DNA from 3 places in the Nonomuraea sp. 3N208 genome. Region 3 is predicted to be linked to each of the others. Evidence: riboswitches for the same ligand, from Rfam matches in the RefSeq annotation. Region 3 holds a riboswitch; each other region holds the start of a gene.
What was found. A riboswitch is a leader RNA that binds a small molecule or an ion and turns the genes downstream of it on or off. The one in region 3 is predicted to bind thiamine pyrophosphate.
Positions count from the first base shown of each region.

Region 1: linked by a shared signal. The riboswitch ahead of ACTWPT_RS03065 (FAD-dependent oxidoreductase) and the one ahead of ACTWPT_RS33090 (purine-cytosine permease family protein) in region 3 are both predicted to bind thiamine pyrophosphate.
Region 2: linked by a shared signal. The riboswitch ahead of ACTWPT_RS51090 (TenA family protein) and the one ahead of ACTWPT_RS33090 (purine-cytosine permease family protein) in region 3 are both predicted to bind thiamine pyrophosphate.

Region 1 is NZ_JBQQBR010000002.1:145,083-147,335, reverse strand. Features, by position in the region: gene ACTWPT_RS03070 (NAD(P)/FAD-dependent oxidoreductase) at 1-951, opposite strand, end outside; TPP riboswitch at 1,010-1,126, shown strand; gene ACTWPT_RS03065 (FAD-dependent oxidoreductase) at 1,095-2,253, shown strand, end outside.
Region 2 is NZ_JBQQBR010000055.1:30,731-32,983, reverse strand. Features, by position in the region: gene ACTWPT_RS51100 (DNA polymerase domain-containing protein) at 1-51, opposite strand, end outside; gene ACTWPT_RS51095 (histidine phosphatase family protein) at 75-695, shown strand; TPP riboswitch at 715-810, shown strand; gene ACTWPT_RS51090 (TenA family protein) at 798-1,478, shown strand; gene ACTWPT_RS51085 (maleylpyruvate isomerase family mycothiol-dependent enzyme) at 1,482-2,114, opposite strand; gene ACTWPT_RS51080 (MarR family winged helix-turn-helix transcriptional regulator) at 2,179-2,253, shown strand, end outside.
Region 3 is NZ_JBQQBR010000024.1:133,462-135,714, forward strand. Features, by position in the region: gene ACTWPT_RS33075 (MFS transporter) at 1-481, opposite strand, end outside; gene ACTWPT_RS33080 (winged helix-turn-helix transcriptional regulator) at 557-991, shown strand; gene ACTWPT_RS33085 (rhodanese-like domain-containing protein) at 988-1,311, shown strand; TPP riboswitch at 1,351-1,464, shown strand; gene ACTWPT_RS33090 (purine-cytosine permease family protein) at 1,455-2,253, shown strand, end outside.

The DNA of each region.
Region 1 (2,253 bases), on a different contig from region 3:
GTGCCCGGCGTACTGGACCATGTGCCCGAACTGCTCCGACCAGAAGTACGGCACCGGGTCGTACACCGCGTCCTCGCCCAGCAGAGTCGCCGCGGCGACCTCGGGGGCGTTGAGCGCGGTGTCCCAGTGCTCGATCCTGAGCCTGGTACCGAAGCGGCGCGACCACCACGCGGCGCAGTCTCCGACGGCGACCGTGTCGGGCAGGGAGGCCCGCAGGCGCTCGTCCACGACGACGCCGTTGTGCAGGTCGATGTCGGCGTCGGCCAGCCATTCGACGGCGGGTCGCACGCCGATGCCGGTCACGACCACGTGGGCCTCGACGAACTCGCCGTCCACCAGCCGCACGCCGCCCTCGTCCACGGACCGGACCATGGTGCGGAGACGCAGGTCGATGCCCTCATACCAGCGCTGAGTGCGGGCCCCGATCTCCGGGCCGACGGCGGTCGCGAGCGGGGTGGCGGCCGCCTCGATCACCGTGACCGCGCAGCCGGCGCGGCGGGCGGCGGTGGCCACCTCGGCGCCGATCCAGCCGGCGCCGATGATCGCGACCCGGGCGCCGGGCACGAGCATGGCCCTGAGCTCGTGGGCGTCGTCGAGCGTGCGCAGCACGTGCTGGGGACCGTCGCCGGGCAGCCTGATCGGCTCGGATCCGGTCGCGATGACCAGGCCGTCGTAGCCGATCTCGCCCTCGGTCGTCTCCACGACGCCCGCGCGCAGCGCCTTGGCGCTCACGCCCGGGCGGAAGGCGACGTCGAGTGCGGCCAGGTCGGTGTCGAAGAAGCTGGTCTCGGCGTCGCCGAGCAGCACGCTCTTGGACAGGGGCGGGCGGTCATAGGGGCGATGCCGCTCCTGCCCGATCAGGGTGATCCCGCCGCCGAACCCGCGCCCGCGCAGCGCCTCCACCGTGCGGACGCCTGCCAGGCCCGCTCCCACCACCACGACATGGTCCACGTTCAAGACCCTAACGGGGAGCGTGCTTCGGCGTCGCACCGAGGCCGTAGGCTGGGGACGTAAGACGCGCGGGAGTCCGGCCGTTACCGGGCTGAGAGGAAGGCTGCACCGGGCCTTCGACCGCAAGACACCTGATCCGGATCATGCCGGCGAAGGGAGCGCATGTGGATGTGATCGTAGGCGGCGGGATCGTCGGGCTGTCCATCGCGTGGCGGCTGGCCCGCTCCGGGCGGCCGGTCACGGTGGTGGATCCGGCCCCGGCCTCTGGAGCTTCGTACGCGGCGGCGGGGATGCTGGCCCCGGTCAGCGAGGTGACCTACACGGAGACGCCGCTGCTGCGACTGGGGATGGCGTCACTGCGCCGCTGGCCCGCCTTCGCCACCGAACTGGCCGAGGACGCGGGCTGGGTGGCGGCCGATGCCGGCGCAGGCGCCGCGGGCGGGCCCCGGGTCGGGCCGTTCGGCGGGCTGGAGATCGGCGACGGGCCGCGGCGCGGGCTGGACCTGCGGGCGGACGGGACGCTCGACGTGGCGTTCGGAGCCGACGATCTGGCGGCGCTGGACGAGCTGGCGGCGTACATGGACAAGCTCGGGCTGCCGGTCGAGCGGTTGACCGGGCGCGAATGCCGGCGCCTGGAGCCCATGCTGGCCCCGTCGGTGCGCGGCGGGCTGCTCGCTCCCGAGGACGCCTGGGTGGACCCGCGGCGGGTGACGACTGCCCTGCTCGCGGCTCTGGACCGGCTGCACGTGCCGCTGGTGCGGGCGCGCGCCGCGGGCCTCCTGCGGGACGCGGACGGCAAGGTCGTCGGGGTACGCCTCGAGCCGCCACGAGAAGGGCCTCAGCCACCGTCCGAGCTGCGGGCGGAGCGGGTCGTCCTGGCGGCCGGGGCCTGGAGCGCCGAGCTGGCCGAGGTGCCGGTGCGGCCGGTCAAGGGGCAGATCATGCGGTTGCGTTCCCCGCAGCCGCTGCTGAGCCGGTGCGTACGCGGCACCGTGCACGGCTCGTACGTCTACCTGGTCCCCCGCGGCGACGGCGAGCTGGTGGTCGGGGCCACCCAGGAGGAGCTGGGGTTCGACACCAGAGTGACCGCGGGCGGGCTCTACGAGCTGCTGCGCGACGCCAGGGAGCTGGTGCCGGGCGTGACCGAGCTGGAGGTCGCCGACGTGGTGGCCGGGCTCCGGCCGGGCACGCCGGACAACCTGCCGATCATCGGCCCGAGCGGGACGCCGGGGCTCACCCTGGCCACCGGGCATTACCGGGGCGGTGTGCTGCTCGCGCCGCTCACGGCCGCGCTCGTGCTGG
Region 2 (2,253 bases), on a different contig from region 3:
TTGGTCGAGGTTGCTCAGGGCCACCCCGTCGCGCGTCTCATCGCTGCTCACCCGCCTCACCATATAGGGGAAGAATGGGCGAGACCATGACCCGTTACCTGTATCTCGCCCGCCACGGCGAAGCCACGCCGGACGGCCACGCCCTGACCGGCGATGGCCGCCGCCAGGCCGCGCTGCTAGGCGCACGCCTGCGGGAAGTGCCCTTCGCCGCCATCCACCACGGCCCGCTCCCCCGGACGACACAGACCGCCCGGCTGATCGGCGAGCACCTTCCCGGCGTCCCCGTGCACGCCTCCGAGGCCGCCGGCGACTACATCCCGTACCTGCCGCGCAAGGAGGAACTCGCCCCCGAGTACGCCGACCGTCTCCTCGGGTTCGTCGCCCAGTTCCCCGCGGACGAACGCGACCGCGGCCCGGCCCTCGCCGCCGAGGCCGAGCGTGCGTTCACGGGTCCCGTGGCGGACGGAACCCGGCACGAGCTGGTGGTCACGCACAACTTCCTCATCGGCTGGCTCGTCCGCGCCGCGCTGGACGCCCCGGAATGGCGCTGGCTCGGCCTCAACCACTGCAACGCCGCCCTGACCGTCATCCGGTACGCACCCGACCGCCCGTCCTCCGTGCTCTTCTTCAACGACATGGGGCACCTGCCCGCCGAGCTCCGCTGGACCGGCTTCCCGCCCGAGCTGCGCGAGTGAGCCCTTTGTTACAGTGGGCCGCGTTGACGCGGGGTGCCCGGACGTCCGGGCTGAGATCACACCCGTCGAACCTGCTCTAGCTCGCACTAGCGAAGGGACGTCATGTTCTGCGATGACATGTGGCTGCGCACGGCCGAGCTGATGAAAGCCATCCACGACCACCCCTTCAACGTCGCGCTCGGCGACGGCACGCTCGAGCGCGACCGGTTCGCGTTCTACATCGTGCAGGACGGCCGCTACCTGGAGGCGTTCTCCAAGGCGCTGGCCACGGCGTCGGCGCGGGCCACCGACCCGGCGGACGCGGCGTTCTTCGCCCAGAGCGCGCACACCGCGCTGGCGGCCGAGCGCCTGCTGCACGCCGGCTACGTCAAGGAACTAATGCTCGACGCCGAAGTGGCCGCCATCGCCACGTCGCCGACCTGCCTGGCGTACGCGTCGTTCCTGCAGGCCACGGCACTCGCCGCGCCGTATCCCGTGCTGGCCGCGGCGGTGCTGCCGTGCTTCTGGATCTACCAGGACGTCGGCACGGCGCTGCTGGGGCGCACTGGTGACGTGCCGGACCACCCGTACCGGAAGTGGATCGATACCTATTCGGACCCAGGGTTCGCGGCGTCCGTCCAGCAGGCAAAGACCATCGCCGACCGGCTGGCCGCCACCACGGATCCGGCGACCAGACAGGCCATGACCGAGGCGTACTGCACGGCGGCGGCGTACGAGTGGATGTTCTGGGACAGCGCCTGGCGGCGCGAGACCTGGCCCACTGCGGAGTGGCTCGCCCCCTGACCGCTATGGCAGGCGCGTGGTCAGCGCCGCCGTGCCGGCCCCGGTGAGGCTCGGCAGCGCGGCCGGGCGCCCGCTCAGCAGCAGGAGCAGCGCCTGGATGGAACCCTCCACCACCTCGCCCGCCCCGACCGTCCAGTCCACGTCGGTGGCCACGAGCCGGAGCCCGCGCAGCCGCCGCTGCGGATGGAAGGGGAAGCCGCGCTCCCAGATGTGGGTGGCGCAGGCGCGGGCCGGAACGTGCGGCATGGCGCGCTCGATGCCGAGCGGCACCGTGATGTCCTGGCCGTGGACGAGCGCGTCGAACAGCGGGTCGAGCGGCTTGGTCGAGGGTGCCCGGCGGCGTGAGCCGGCCGACTCGCGCACCTGCGCGACGATCTCACCGATCGGCAGCCTCGCGTGCCGTACGGCCGAGTCATGGACCATGCGGTTGAAGTTGCCGCGTGCCTTGACGAACTCGACCAGCCCCCACGCGAGGTTCACCCGGGTGGCGATCGCCAGGTGGGCGGCCACGTCGCGGACCCGCCACCCGGCACACAGCGACGGCCGCTCCCAGTCCTGCTCCGGCAGCGAGTCGAGCAGGTCGGCCAGGCCGCGCCGCTCGATCTCGAGGGCAGCCCAGATCTCTTCCTGGTGCATCGCACACTCCCAATTGCTAAGGTAGCCTTAATATAAGGCATCCTTAGCAATTGGGAGAAGACCCGTGGCCGCCACTCATCCGCCGCACGTAGTGGCCCTGCTGTACGAGGCGTACCTGCGTCTGCAGAACGTCGTGCAG
Region 3 (2,253 bases):
GCCAGCCGAAGGCTGTGAGCAGGCCGCCGATCACCAGGCCGAGCGCGAAGCCGCCTGCGGCCGTTCCCGCGTAGATGAGCAGGGCACGGTTGCGTAGCCGGCCCTCGGGGAACGTCGTGGTGATCAAGGAGAGGCCCGCCGGGGTCATGAATGCGGCGGCCACGCCTGTGACGAAGCGGGCGATCAGCAGGACCCAGCCCTCGTCCGCGAAACCGCCGAGGCCGGAGAACGCCAAGAACACCCCGAGCCAGAGCAGGAACATGCGGCGGCGGCCCAGCAGGTCGGCCGCTCGGCCGCCCAGCAGCATGAAACCGCCGTAGCCGAGCACGTACGCGCTCACGACCCCGCTCAGCATGCCCGTGGACAACCCCAGGTCGGCCCGGATGGACGGGAGGGCGACGTTCAGCATGGCCACGTCGATGCCCTCGAGGAAGATGGCGCCGCACAAGACGGCGAGGACGCCCCAGGAACGGGCAGGCATGACAAACCCCCGGTTACGTATAGGCAGTCGGTTCTCTCTTGTAACCGTCCACATCTTGGGCCAGCATGGAATGTCATGGAAGACGGCACTTTCAGATCACTCAGTTACTGCGACAGCACCGTGGACGACGACTATGACGTGCGGCAGTGGGACGCGCGGGAGGACTGCGAGGTCCGCCAGATACTGGACCGCATCGCGGACAAGTGGTCGCTGCTGGTCATCGCGTTGCTCGACTGCCAGAGCCTGCGTTTCTCCCAGCTGCGCCGCGAGATCGACGGCGTCAGCCAGCGCATGCTCAGCGTGACCCTGCGTCACCTGGAACGCGACGGGCTGGTGTCCCGTACGGTGTACCCCGTGGTGCCGCCCAGGGTGGACTACGCGTTGACGCCGCTCGGCCGTACCTTGCACCAGACGATCAAGGCCCTGGTCACCTGGACCGAGGAGCACCAGGTGGAGATCGCGACGGCGCGTGCCGAGTATGACGCAAGGCAAGAGATGATGGAGGCATGACCGTTCCTGAGATCGAGGCCAGTGCCCTTCCTGGCGACGCTTACCTGCTCGACGTGCGTGAGCAGGACGAATGGGTGGCCGGCCACGCCCCTGACGCCGTGCACATTCCCATGACCCAGATCCAGCAGCGGGTCGACGAGGTGCCCGGTGACCGCACGGTCTACGTCGTCTGCCGGGTGGGCGGGCGGTCGTTGCAGGTGGCGGCCTGGCTCAACCAGCTCGGGCGGGAGGCGGTCAACGTCGGCGGCGGCATGCAGTCGTGGGAGGCCGCGCGCCGCCCGATGGTCAGCGAGACCGGACAGCAACCTTTCGTGGCCTAACGCGAAATCTCCCTTTATGGCATCATGAGGGCGCTAACTTCAGATTGTCGCGGGAGCTCGGGGTGCCGGGCTGAGAGGGCAGCTATCCATCCGCTGCCGACCGCCTGAACCTGTCCGGGTAATGCCGGCGTAGGGAGTGCGCGATGACACATGTCGCCGACGAAGTTCCGCTGACCCTCGAGGGAACGCCCCCGAAAACGCTCGGCGTGCTCGATCAGGGCGCGCTCTGGGCGAACCTCGGAGTCAGTCTCCTGGGCTTCTCGGGCGCCCTCTACCTGCTCAACCCCCTCGGCAACGCCCCGCTCAGCCTGATCGCCGCACTCACCGCCACCGTGGTCGGCAGCCTGATCGGCACGTCCATGGTGGGCCTTGCCGCCATCCCCGGCACCCAGACGGGGCAGCCCTCGATGGTGCTGCTGCGGGGGCTGTTCGGTGCCAAGGCGTCCTACGTTCCCACGGTGCTGAATATCGTCCAGATGCTCGGCTGGGGCGCGTTCGAGCTCTGGGTGATCGCCAAGGCCGCCACCGCGATCTTCGGCGGCATCCCGTACCAGGTGTGGGTGATCGCGGCCGGGGTGCTGACCACCGCGCTCACGATCTGGCCGCTCGGGGCGGTCCGCCTGATCCGGCGGTACGTCACCATCGGCGTGATCGTGTCCATGATCTGGTTCACCTGGTTCCTCGTGTCCGAGGCGCCCGCGCACACCGGTGGGAACTGGACCGCCTTCCCCGCCGCCGTGGACTACGTGATCGCGCTGTCGGTGTCGTGGGTGCCTATGGCCGCCGACTTCGCCAGGCACTCCAGGTCCAGCAAGGCCGCGTTCACCGGCGTGGTGGGCGGCTACACGCTGGCCCAGGTCGCCTGCCTGGGGCTGGGCGTGTACGCGGTCGCCATCGCCGGGGCGAACGCGGTGCTCGCCGACGGCACGGCGGTGTTCAGCC